4 regions of the Sinorhizobium mexicanum genome follow, and region 2 is predicted to be linked to each of the others. Evidence: predicted binding sites of a transcription regulator. Region 2 holds the regulator's gene; each other region holds the start of a gene.
What was found. Region 2 encodes PhoB, which activates phosphate uptake and scavenging genes when phosphate is short. Its sites were predicted from a motif close to TGTCATNNANCTGTCAT; they were not measured.
Positions count from the first base shown of each region.

Region 1: the regulator PhoB is predicted to act here: its motif matches at 1,785-1,801, upstream of FKV68_RS19640 (DUF2794 domain-containing protein).
Region 3: the regulator PhoB is predicted to act here: its motif matches at 2,087-2,103, upstream of FKV68_RS14140 (BtaA family protein).
Region 4: the regulator PhoB is predicted to act here: its motif matches at 1,784-1,800, upstream of phnG (phosphonate C-P lyase system protein PhnG).

Region 1 is NZ_CP041238.1:4,170,215-4,173,419, reverse strand. It holds gene FKV68_RS19650 (Bax inhibitor-1/YccA family protein) at 1-503, shown strand, start outside; gene FKV68_RS19645 (GNAT family N-acetyltransferase) at 642-1,202, shown strand; gene FKV68_RS19640 (DUF2794 domain-containing protein) at 1,363-1,764, opposite strand; gene FKV68_RS19635 (DUF1223 domain-containing protein) at 2,127-2,900, opposite strand; gene acnA (aconitate hydratase AcnA) at 3,073-3,205, opposite strand, start outside.
Region 2 is NZ_CP041238.1:636,180-639,384, forward strand. It holds gene pstB (phosphate ABC transporter ATP-binding protein PstB) at 1-129, shown strand, start outside; gene phoU (phosphate signaling complex protein PhoU) at 275-988, shown strand; gene phoB (phosphate regulon transcriptional regulator PhoB) at 1,173-1,856, shown strand; gene FKV68_RS02980 (GcrA family cell cycle regulator) at 1,935-2,453, opposite strand; gene FKV68_RS02985 (aspartate aminotransferase family protein) at 2,870-3,205, shown strand, end outside.
Region 3 is NZ_CP041238.1:2,972,723-2,975,927, reverse strand. It holds gene FKV68_RS14145 (class I SAM-dependent methyltransferase) at 115-792, opposite strand; gene FKV68_RS14140 (BtaA family protein) at 789-2,039, opposite strand; gene FKV68_RS14135 (serine hydrolase domain-containing protein) at 2,217-3,205, shown strand, end outside.
Region 4 is NZ_CP041240.1:319,373-322,577, reverse strand. It holds gene FKV68_RS23590 (alkaline phosphatase family protein) at 1-907, shown strand, start outside; gene phnF (phosphonate metabolism transcriptional regulator PhnF) at 861-1,673, shown strand; gene phnG (phosphonate C-P lyase system protein PhnG) at 1,873-2,334, shown strand; gene phnH (phosphonate C-P lyase system protein PhnH) at 2,331-2,936, shown strand; gene FKV68_RS23570 (carbon-phosphorus lyase complex subunit) at 2,937-3,205, shown strand, end outside.

The DNA of each region.
Region 1 (3,205 bases), 780 kb from region 2:
TGGCGCTGGTCTTCTTCATGAGCTTCCGCATCAATTCGATGAGCGTCTCCGCAGCGCAGACGACGTTCTGGATCTACGCCGCCTTGATGGGGCTCTCGCTGTCCTCGATCTTCCTGGTCTTCACCGGCCAGAGCATCGTGCAGACGTTCTTCGTCACGGCCGCCGCCTTCGGCGCGCTGTCGCTCTACGGCTACACGACGAAGAAGGACCTGTCGGGCTTCGGCACGTTCCTGATCATGGGCCTCTTCGGCCTGATCATCGCGTCGATCGTCAACATCTTCCTGGCGTCTTCCGCGTTCGCCTTCGCGATCTCGGTGATCGGCGTGCTCGTGTTCGCCGGCCTGACCGCCTACGACACACAGAAGATCAAGGAAATGTACTACGAGGCCGATGACGCCGCGGTTGTTGGCCGCAAGGCCATCATGGGCGCGCTGACGCTCTATCTCGACTTCATCAACCTGTTCATGTTCCTGCTGCAGTTCCTGGGCAACAGGAACCAGTAGTCAGGACGCATTCGCGGAAAAGGCGGCTTCGGCCGCCTTTTTTGTTCGGCTTCGATCTAAGGAAGCTACAGGAGACGGCTTGATCGCTCGGTCCGATCCATGCGATTTGATCGGGACAAGCCAACATCATGAAGTCCCATGTCTGTCACTCTCCGCGACGCCGTCGCTGCCGATCTTCCCGCAATTACCGAAATCTACCGCGAGTCCGTTTTGAACGGCGTGGCGACCTACGAGATAACGCCGCCGTCCGAGGCGGAGATGGCGCTCCGCTTTTCGACGATAACCGGCAGCGGCTATCCCTACATCGTGGCACAGGAGGACCACGGGCGAGCGATCATCGGCTATGCCTATGCTTCCGCATTCCGCACGCGGACGGCCTACCGGTTCCTGGTAGAGGATTCCATCTATCTCGCACCCGAGGCCCGGGGCAAAGGTGTCGGCAGGGCCTTGCTCGCGGAACTGGTCAAGCGATGCACCGCGCTTGGCTTCCGCCAGATGGTGGCGGTGATCGGCGGCGCGCACCCGTCATCGATCGCATTGCATCGCGCTCTCGGCTTCGAGCATCAGGGGTTCATGAAGGCGACCGGTTTCAAGCATGGCCGCTGGCTGGACACGGCGATCATGCAACTCGCCCTCGGAGATGGAGCAGCCTCGGATCCGGACGAGGGCGTCTATCCGGATACGCTCTACCGGACCTGAGCGCCCTTTGCGCTTCTGATTAAGATGCGCGGCGCTGTAGTTCCCCTCGAAGCGGTGGGATCACCCTCACCTGCTCCGCTCACGCGCCACCATTCGCCCCGCCTGCGGCGAGAAGAGTGCCGGCGGGCGGATGGGCGGCAATTCCAAAGGAGATATCGCGTCAGGTCTCGACGAGCTTCAGCACCTTGTCGAACACCTTGAGCACCAGGGCAAGCTCATGGCCGCGCTTCAATATCGTGCCATGGGCGTTGAGCACGCTATAGGCGCCCTGCTTTGCCGCAAGCTTCGGGTTTTTCTCGATGCGGTAGAGCGGCGTTTCCCCCGATCGCTTGAACACGGAGAACACGGCTCGATCCTTCGTGTGGTCGATCGCATAGTCGCGCCATTCGCCTTCGCCGACCATGCGGCCATAGACCCGCAAAATCTGATCCAGCTCGCGGCGATGAAATGTAACGGGAGGGGGATTCCTGGCGCTCTTGTATTCGTGAAAATCGACCACTTGCGACGTGGCCTGGCCCTGGCGACGCGTCTCGCCTTCCGGCAAATCCGGTTGATCGGTCATCAGTATTTTGGCCTTCTGATGTGACAGGACCACGACAGTGTGCCTGACACGAACGGAAAAGCAAGCCGGAAGCCGGTGAACAATCCCGGCAATTCTTTCGGTTGCCGCAATTCAGTCAAATCGGCGCCCCAATTCACGGCAAGACTTCGACCGCTGCCGGACAGAGTCGTTGCCACCGTATGTCCGGACAGGTCGTCATGCTGCGGGAGATATTACGAACGCAGACATGACCGGTTCGGTCCGGTAACTTCGAACCCTCAGCCCCAGCCCCTCGATGCTGCCGGGCCGAACCACCCCCGTCTCTCCGCGCCGCGCGTCCGGTCAGACGCGCAAAGTAAGGAACATGCAGAAAATCACCGGGTTCAAAGCTTGCCCTGCGGGCCGGCAAGAACGGCTGCCGCCCCGACAATGGCCCCCGGCGTTTCCGCATCCTTCATCGATTGCAGCAGGACGGCGCAGCCACTGTTGCCATTTCCTTCAATGAGGACGGAGGCGGGCAATGTGAATTCGGCCGGCTTGCCATCCCAAATGCCTATCGTCTGTATGTCGCGCACGGCATGCCAATAGGCGATCTGCTTGCCGCTGTTTTCGCCTTTCTCGACATCGACCACCTTGGCCCGCTCGAAATAGACGACGACAACATTCGCCTTGCCTTCGCCGGCGCCGACCTTGATCGAGATTCCATCGTCGCCAATCGCGGCCTGGACCGGAACGGCCAGTCCCCGGCCCTCGGTGCTCATCGCGTCGAGCCGGCTCCTGATCGCCTGCAGATTGGCGCCGTTGAGATGATCGCGCCCGTTGAGGACCGCCTGGGGCGTATAGACGCCGTTGCGGCCGAGCATGCGGGCATAGGCATATTGCCGTTCGGTATTTTCCTTGGAAGCAAGCGTGTCGGCCCAGCCGAGGTAGTTCCAGTAGTCGACGTGATAGGCGAGCGCGACGACATCGCCCTCATCGACGAGCTTTTTCAGCGCCGCATCCGCCGGCGGACAGGAGGAGCAGCCCTGGCTGGTGAAGAGTTCGACGACGCCCTTGATTGTCTTTCCGTCGTCCGCCGTAACCGCTCCGCAGCCTGCCGTCAGGAACCATATCGTCAGGGCGAGACGCCGGATGGTTGTTCTATAGGCGAATGTCATGGCGTCACTTTATTGTAGGCAGGCTCGAATGCTGGAATTCATACATACGACGGCCGTACTTCAACGGAAAGTCACGTTGGAGTGAGCATTTCGCCACCCGCCGCTACGGAAACGTGAAAAGCCGGGGCATCTTTCGATGCCCCGGCTTGCGAGCAGTAGACGGTCGGCGGGCTCAGGCCGCGAGGTCGCGCAGAACCGTCTGCAGGATGCCGCCGTTGTTGACGTAGGTGACCTCGTCAAGCGTGTCGATGCGGCAGATCAGCGGAACTTCCTTGACCGAGCCGTCGCCATAGGTGATCCGCGCC
Region 2 (3,205 bases):
GCGCGCGTCTCGCAGCGCACCGCCATGTTCCACCTCGGCAATCTCGTCGAGGAGAACGATACCGACAAGATGTTTACCAATCCGGATGACCAGCGCACGCAGGACTACATTATGGGTCGGTTTGGCTAAGCCAGGCGACAGAGCAATTCCAGGGAGAGTGTGAAACGGTTTTCCGTCCGGAATTGTGTAAGTTCAAAGAGTTAGATCATTTCAATGTTTCAACGAAACAAGGAAGTGATCTGGTCAACCGGTTTGCGAGTTCGAGGAACGAAACATGTCATCTACACACATCACGTCGGCTTTTGACGACGAGCTCAAATATCTGACGCGCCGCGTCTCGGAAATGGGAGGCCTTGCCGAGCAGATGGTGGCCGATTCCGTCCGGGCGCTGGTGAATTCCGACCTGGCGTTGGCGCAGAAGGTGATTTCCGACGACGCGATGCTGGACGATGCCGAGCGCCAGATCGGTGACAAGGCGATCGTCACCATCGCCAAGCGTCAGCCAATGGCCTCGGATCTTCGCGAGATCATGGGGTCGATCCGTATCGCCGCCGATTTGGAACGCGTGGGCGATCTCGGCAAGAACACTGCCAAGCGCGTGATCGCGGTCGCCGGATCCGGCATCCCCCGCAAGCTTGCGCGGGGCCTGGAGCATCTGGCGGAGCTGGCCCTGGTCCAGCTCAAGGAGGTGCTCGACGTCTACGCTTCTCGCTCGCCGGAAAAGGCGAACAGCATCCGCGAGCGCGACGAGGAGATCGACGCGATCTATACGTCGCTTTTCCGCGAACTGCTGACCTATATGATGGAAGATCCGCGCAACATCACGCCGTGCACGCATCTTCTGTTCTGCGCCAAGAACATCGAGCGTATCGGCGACCACGCGACCAACATTGCCGAAACGATCTATTACATGGCGACGGGCGCCCAGCCGCAGGGCGAACGGCCGAAGGACGATAATACGTCGACGCTGGGCTCAGTGACGGACTAGAGCATCCCGCTTTCAAAAGGAATCGTTGAAAGCGGATAAGATGCTCTGGAAATCAAAGTGCTAGAGCGCCCGATAGCCGCATGCCCTGGTGCATGCGTTGATCTTGTCCCGGTCGCGATTTTTCGCGGCCACAGAGTGTCGCGGTGGCGTGATGGCACCCGCGCGTGGGAAGGAGCATGACCGAATGTTGCCGAAGATAGCCGTTGTCGAGGACGAGGAGGCGCTGAGCGTTCTCCTACGCTACAATCTCGAGGCCGAAGGTTTCGACGTCGATACGATCTTGCGTGGAGACGAGGCTGAAATCCGGCTTCAGGAGCGGTTGCCCGATCTCCTGATCCTCGACTGGATGCTGCCCGGGGTCTCCGGCATCGAACTCTGCCGCCGGCTGCGGCAGAGGCCGGAAACGGAGCGTCTGCCGATCATCATGCTGACCGCGCGTGGCGAGGAAAGCGAGCGGGTTCGTGGTCTCGCTACCGGCGCGGACGACTATGTCGTCAAGCCGTTTTCGACGCCGGAACTGATGGCGAGGGTGAAGGCAATGCTCAGGCGTGCCAAGCCCGAGGTGCTTTCGACGCTGTTGCGTTGCGGCGACATCGAGCTCGATCGCGAGACGCACCGCGTCCACAGGCGTAGCCGCGAAGTCCGGCTCGGACCGACGGAGTTCCGGCTGCTGGAGTTCCTGATGTCCTCGCCGGGGCGCGTTTTCTCCCGTTCGCAGCTTCTCGACGGCGTTTGGGGACATGATATCTATGTCGACGAGCGCACCGTGGATGTGCATGTCGGCCGTCTGCGCAAGGCGCTGAATTTCTCGAACATGCCCGATGTCATTCGCACCGTGCGCGGTGCCGGCTATTCGCTTGAAAGCTGAAAGCCGGCGGCCTCCTCGGCAGGCATCAAAAAAAGGGGCGTCACCGCCCCTTTTTCAATTGCGTTCGCTTGAGGCCGGTCAGCGCATACGGCGGCGCTCGGCGGAAGGCTGATAGGCGAGCCGCGTGTGATAGCTGCAATAGGGCGACGATTCCGGCGAGTCGTTGCCGCAGAAATGGAACTCCTCCTTCAGGGGGTCGCCGATCGGCCACTTGCAGGTGCGCTCCGTGAGCTCCGTCAGGCCGAGGCGCCGGGACATCGGGACGACGACGTTCGGTGCGAGTTCGAGGGTCTGATCGGCGACGAGATCGACTTCGATCTCTTCCTTGAGGACGGTAGCGCCGGCGGTGCGGGTGACGGTGCGGGTGGCGACGCGCGCGGCATAGTTCGGCGCCCGGGGGGCGGACGTGGTGCGCTTCGGGCGTGCGGCAGTGGTCGCGCCGCCCGCCTTGGCCCGGCCCGGCAGGCTCAGCCGGTGAACTTTGCCGATCACGGCGTTACGGCTGACGCCGCCCAGTTGAGCCGCGATCTGGCTGGCGCTCAGGCCCTCGGACCACAGCTTCTTCAGTTTCTCCACCCGCTCGTCAGTCCAGTTCATTTCTGCACTCCCCGTTCTCGGCGTTGGATGGCAGAATCCATCACCAAGCTCCGGAAAAACTCCGGAGCTGCAACGCGATAACTCTTTTGGTGACTAGGTCCGCCGCATGCGTCTAGTAATTGAATATTAACCTACTGGCAGGGTGACTCCGTGGCAAGAGTCGCGGGAATCGCGCCGAATCGATTTCGGAGTTTTCCCCAACTTGCTGGCTGGCCGTTGCATTTTTGCAAGCCCCCGCGGCATGTTTTTTCGCGCGTCGGAATCCGCGCGTTCAAGCTCGCGGCAAGCCTTGGTTTTGTTGACATTGCGGTGCGAAATGGGAATAGTGCCTGCGCCGCCGAAAGGCGGCATTTTTGATTTTTATCGGACGCGATCGCCCGATACCGATGCCAACAGGACGCAAGGAGAAGTTCGCCATGGCCGCAACAACGCCGCTCTACGACACCTATATGCGCGCGCCGTTGCGTTTCGAGCGAGGCGAGGGCGCCTGGCTCATTGCCGAGGACGGCTCGCGCTATCTCGATTTTGCCGCCGGCGTTGCCGTGAATTCGCTTGGCCATGCCCACCCACACCTCGTCGAGGCGCTGAAGGCGCAGGCGGACAAGGTCTGGCATCTTTCCAACCTCTATGAAATTCCGGGCCAGGAAAGCCTGGCGCGCCGGCTGACGGCGGTGACCTTCGCCGACCGCGTGTTTTTCACAAATTCGGGTGCGGAAGCACTGGAATGCGCCATCAAGACTGCGCGCCGCTAT
Region 3 (3,205 bases), 2.0 Mb from region 2:
CATTTTCACCATATCATCGTAAAAATTGAGTTAGCTCAAGCGGGAATTGCGGCAGCGGCGAGCGGGCAAACATTCGCTGGCGCGAGCGGGCGCCCGCCGGGGCCACGCAAAATGCTATCGGGCGCCGTTTCGATCCGGGTGGCGATAGACGGTGAGCCAGGCATATCCCCGGCCGATCGACTTCAATTCGAGCGTTGCGCCGTTTGTTTTCGCCTTCTCGCGCATGACCTCGAAAAGCGTCTCGCGCGGCGTCACGTGAAAGCGCTTCAGCCACGCCTGGAGCAGGCGGCGGAAGCCGCCGGGCCAGCCTTCCTGTTGGCCGAAGTCGGCAATATGAAGCGAGCCGCCCGGATTGAGCGCGGCGATCGCGGCGTCGAGAGACTTCTCCCATTCGGGAATCATCGACAGCGCATAGGAGATGACGATGCGGTCGAAGCCCGGTTGGTCGAAGGCGGTGGCCGAGAAATTCGTCGCATCGGCGACGCGCAGGGTTACGCTACACAGGCCCTGACGCCGAAGCTTTGCCCTCGCGGTCGCAAGCATCTCCGCGGAAATATCGAGGCCGAAGAGGAGCCTACCGGTATAGAGTTCGCCGATCATGGCAAGGTTACGGCCTGTACCGCAGCCGACCTCGAGCACCGAGGCGCCCGCCGGCGGGTCGAGCTCCCGGATCAGCGTGTCGCGTCCGAAGAGGTAATATTTCCGCGTGAAGTCATAGATGTAGCGCTGGTAGCGGTACATCTGGTCCATCAGGCGGGCGTGGTTGTTTTCCAAGGGCCGGGCGGCGTTCATGCTTTCTTCCGATAGACGTGGAAGCCGCCATAGATGGCCGAACGGTCCTCCGCACCGAGTTTGGTGGACGCCTCGGCATTGTAATGCCACTGGTCGAGCAGAGCCGGGGAAACGCGGCCCGGCAGGATGCTCGCTTCCGCCGCGGTGCGGAAGATCACCACGGCGCCGCTGTCGGCGGTGCGCGTGATCTCCGTCCAAAGGTCGTTCAATTGTCGGTCGTTCATCCAGTCCTGCGCATCGAGCAGGACGTAACGATCGACTGACGAAGCCGCTTTGCGGGCCAGCAATTCGGTAAAGCTTGCGTGGTGGACCTCGACGCGGTCGGCATGATCGCGGATCGGTTCGTGGTTCTCCGCCTGCAGATAGGCCGGCAGATCACCTTCATGCGGCAGCGGGTAACGCCGCGCGAAGGCCTGCCAGGCGAAATAGTTCTCGCGAAGCGGGAAGTGGCAGGTGAGCTTCTCAAGGCGTTGGCGCAGCACCGCGGCCAGCGATTTCTCATCGCTCAGGCTCGCGAGCTCGTCGAATTGCTGCGGCGGGATGCCGAGGCCGAAAAGCGAGCTCTTGCGGCTGGTGATCCAGCGAATGACCGGACGCTCGAATAGCGGCGCGAGCTTTTCGTCGAAGAACTGGCGCTGTTCGCGCATCGAGCGCGCCTGGACGAACTCCTCGGGGTTGATGCCGTGGAGACGGGCGAGCAGATGACTGGCGGCAATGAAACGGCCGAGCAGGCCGGTGCGATAGATGTTGCGGCCGAAGACGTCGATGCGGCGGCGTCCGTCGAGCGCGCGGCTGTTCCAGTAGGCGCGGGTCGCCGCGTCAACATTAGGAGCGAGGAAAAGGTCGAACGCCTGCACATTCGACTTCGTGTCGGTCGCGGCGAGAAAGCGCACGATATCCTTGTGGCTTGGCAGGTGGCGGAAGGCGGCAAGTTTCAGCCGGTTCAACGCGATATGATGGGGATTGAGATCGACGACATCGATATGGGCGGGACCGGCTGAGAGATAGGTCAGCATGTTGCAACCGCCTGAACCGATCGTCACGATGCGGTGTCCGGCACGGATCTGCATTGCCGCCATGTCGACGATCGGATCTTCCCAGATCTGCGGATAGACGAGCCCCGAGAAAAGCAACCCGAACAGGCGTTCCGACAGGCCGGCGAGGGAGAGAGGCTTGTGCTGCAGCAGCGCGCTTTTCAGCTTCGGATTCTTCCTGCCAAAGCCGGCGTCGGGGGCGAGTTCGGTCATCTTTGCCTGTCATCCAGTTGAAACTTAGCCGCTTCTAAAGTGACTCCGCTACACTTTGATGACGGAGTTTCGCACAGCCGCGAGGCTTCCGAGGGCTTTTCCTTTCGCTGGAATCCTGTTTCTCTCGCGACTGCCGCGCGGCGGAAACGTGGTGGTGCTGGAGCCGGGAGGACGCGCATGAAACGGTTGCTGAAGGCGATCGCCGGGGCGGTGGTCGTCGGTGTTGCGGGGATCGGCGGCTGGCTGGTGTTGTTCCCGCCGGAGCTTCTGAAGGTCGGCGACGGCTATGCCGCCAAGATCGTCTGCTCCAATGTCTTCCTTGCCAAACGCGATCCGCAAGCCGTTCTTGCGGAAGACGTGCAGGCGCCCGGCCATCCGCTGTTGAAGTTCGTCCGCGTCTCGGTCGATCGCGAAAGGGAGAGCGTGACGGCGCGCATATTCGGCTTTGCCGCGCCCGGCCGAGCGGTCAATAGGCCGGGATATGGTTGTACCAACGTCGATGACAGCGGCGCGCAAGCGCTTGCGGGTTCGGAGGCAGGGGCCGAGACAGGAGCATCGAGGGTTCACGATACGGCCATCGGCTGGCCCGACGGCAGCAAGGCCGAGATCGATTCGGCACTTCAGGGCGTCATCGAGGAGGCCCGTCTGGCGGGTCCGGGCATACGGGCGATCGCCGTCGTGCGGGACGGCCGGCTGGTGGCCGAGACCTATGGCCCTGGCTTCGATCGGGAGACGCCTCTGCTCGGCTGGTCGATGACGAAATCGGTAACTGCGGCGCTGATCGGCCTGCGGATCGGCGAGGGAAAGATGGACGTTGCCCGCAGCGATCTTCTGCCAGCCTGGAGCGGCGATGATCGGTCGCGGATCAAGCTCGCCGATCTCATGGCGATGCAGAGCGGGCTCGCATTCAACGAGGACTATGGCGACGTCACCGACGTCACGCGCATGCTCTATCTCGAAGGCGACATGGCCGGCTTCGTGGCGTCCAAGCAGCTGGAAATGCAGCCGGGTAAGAAATTCCGCTATTCGAGCGGCACCAGCAATCTTCTGTCCCAGCTATGGATGCGAACGTTCGACGATCCGGCCGAAGCGCTCGCTTATCCGCGCAAAGCGCTCTTCGCCCCGCTCGGCATGACGAGCGCCGTGATGGAAACGGATGCGAGCGG
Region 4 (3,205 bases), on a different replicon from region 2:
TGCTCTCATCGACCCGGAAGATACCTCCGTCTATGTTCCGCCCAGTTGGATGCGCGGCCCCGGCTTCACCAAGGTTCCGAGCGACGGCACTGCCCCCTACCTCCTGAGAGTCAAGGATCCGCGCGGTCGCTTGGCAGGGGTTCCCCTACCGTCTTTCGTTCAGGAGTCCGCAAGGCCGGATATGGTCTCTCGGGTCACCGCGACGCTCATCGACGACCAACTGACCGTCTCCGCTGCCGCAAGGCTCATCGGTTCAAAAGAGCCCCCTGATCTGGTCGTGACCGAAATCAATGTCCCAGACATGTTCCAGCATGAGTTCGGTTACGAGAGCGAAGAGGCCCATTTCTCTATTGCGTTTGCCGACTCTCTCGTCGGTCTTTGCTTGGACGCCTTGCGCCGATCCGGCCGGCTCGATGACTACGTGATTGCAGTTACCAGCGATCACGGTCACGGTAACATCACCACCTCGATCCTGCCCGAGCTGGTGATTCCCGGAAAAACGTTTTGCACTGAGGGTGCGACGCTGCACGTCCTGGTCGACAACGATGCCGATCGTGCGGAAGTTACGCGAAGGCTCGCCGCCGTGGGGGCGGAACCCTGGAACGATGCACATTTGCCGGTCGGGCTGCGCGAGCGCATTGCCACTTTCGTGGCTCCGCCGCAGCATGATTTCGAAGCAGTGCCAGCCGGGCATCCGGCAGACCAACCGTTCGGTCGACCGAAATACAAAGCCACCCATGGATTTCGACCAGGTATGAGTGCGGACGATCGTATCTGCATTATGTCCGGGGCCGGTCTGCCAAGTGCGGTGGCGGAAGGAGCTGAAGCCACACGCCTTGCGCCGACGCTCGCATCCATCCTTGGGCTACCCACAGAGATGTTTCCCGATCGGCCGCTTTTCGGGTAAACAGGGTTTCCTGCACCCATTTTGGGGGATGCAATGGTCGTATCGGCAGTTGAAGTGGTGCTTAATGAAACGTTGGGAAGTGGTTCGCTCCGGAATACTCGGTGATATCCGTGCAGGAGCCTTCGAGAACGGTCGCCTGCCTGGCGACCTGGTCTTGGCAGAACGATTTGGCGTCAATCGCCACACCGTGCGAAACGCCATCAAGGTCTTGGAGTCTGAAGGAGCTCTGCGGGTGCAACACGGTGTCGGTACCTTCGTTGCCGACGATTTCATTTCGCACACCTTGGACAGCGATCCGAAATTCACGTTCAAACTTCTTGGCCAGAACAAGTCGGTCAAGCGGGAGATATTGTCGATCAACGAGATCTCTGTCGAGCCGGATATTGCGACGCATTTGAAGATCGCGCCCTCGGCGCTCGTTACCGCCGTCAGGACGACTTCGTTCATCAACGACTGGCCGCTGGCGACCGGTACGGCCTATTTTCCGGTCGAGCGAGTTCCTGGTCTCGCCACAGCGTTCGAAGGGCTGAACTCTCCAACTGCGGCCCTGAAGCGCTGTGGCATTCCGGAATACAAGCGAAAATGGACGCGGATTACCGCCCGAAGGCCCACCCAGCAAGAGGCCCGTCTGTTGCGAATATCATCGTCCAGCCCGGTGCTCTTCGAGACAAATGTCGATGTGGCTCCGGATGGACTACCGATCAAATACGCCTTCGGCGTCATACGAGCCGACAGATATGAATACCTGATAGAAGGCGATGACTAAACGAGATTGCTGGCGAACGGGAAGGGAGCTTCATTCGCGGGTTCAGCCTACCAGCGCCGGCCATTTCCTTCTGTTGCTCCGACTAACACTTTTCTGCTGAACCAGGCTCTTGTCATCAAAGTGTTGCAAAAAGCAGATACCTAGACATCTAGGTATCATCTTAGGCCCGGCCCACCGAGGCCTGCAATCGAAGCGGCGAATGCAAGTGCGCAATCAAATTGAAAACAGACGGCGATGGATGGCGGTTCTGGCGCGAACCAAGTGTGATGACCTTGAGCGTGCGTGGAACGATCTGCCCATCGCTCCTCAATATGAATGGCTGCGTCGACCCGAAACCGGCCTCGTGCTGGTGCGTGGACGCGCAGGCGGTACCGGCGGTGCGTTCAACCTCGGTGAGGTCACGATGACCCGATGTGCCCTGAGGCTAACCGAGGGCACGACGGGGTTCGCCTTCGTGCTCGGACGCGACCAGCGCCATGCGGAACTGGCGGCAGTCTTCGATGCGCTCCTGCAGCGGGCGGACGAGGTCGCGGCCGAGAGTCGCGAATTGGTCGCTCAATTTGAAGCGATGCAAGCGAGACGGCGTGAGCTGAAGAGCCGCAAGGCGGCTTCCACAAAGGTCGACTTTTTTGCAATGGCGCGAGGCACGAGCCCGGAATGAACAGCGGTATGGACACTGCCGGGATCAAGCCCGGATTCACAAATCCCGTTTTCGACAGCCAAGACACGTTCCGCCGTATTCTGGATGCCTATGCTTATGTGGGCCGCCCGCAAACGCTTGGCTCTGTAGCTACGGCAGTTGGGCCGCTCGCGCCGGCGACCGTCTCCGCTTGCCTCACATTGGCAGACTTCGAAACGCCGGTCTGGCTCGATTCCCGATCTAATCGTGGCGACGTCCGTAATTACCTTGGGTTTCACTGCGGGACGCCGTTCGCCAATGGCGCGGACGAAGCAGCATTTGCCATCGTGGCCGATTCGACGACGATGCCACGCCTAGCAGGGTTTCGCCTCGGAACTGAGTTGGAGCCCCAGACTTCGACGACCATTGTTGTCCAGGTGCCCTCCTTTACGGATGGTCCCTCGGTTCGATGGCAAGGGCCAGGGATCCAGCACGAGGTTTCGGCCACCATCGAAGGGCTTCCGTCGTGGTTTTGGGAAGAGTGGCAGCTCAATCAGGAGCTTTATCCGATCGGGGTCGATGTCCTCTTTACCTCCGGAAAAGCAATCATTGCTCTTCCCCGCAGCATATCGGTGGAGATCTAAATGGCCTATGTGGCTGTAAAAGGCGGCGAGCAGGCTATCCTCAACTCGCACCGTTTGATCGCAGAGGATAGACGCGGCGATCCTGAAGTTCCCGAACTTACCGTTTCTCAGATCGCCGAGCAACTCGGTCTCGCCGTCGACCGCGTGATGTGCGAGGGCTCTGTCTACGATAGAGAGCTTGCGGCCTTGGCATTAAAGCAGGCCCAGGGCGACGCAGTCGAGGCGATCTTCCTCCTCCGGGCGTTTCGTACGACCTTACCGCGCTTCGC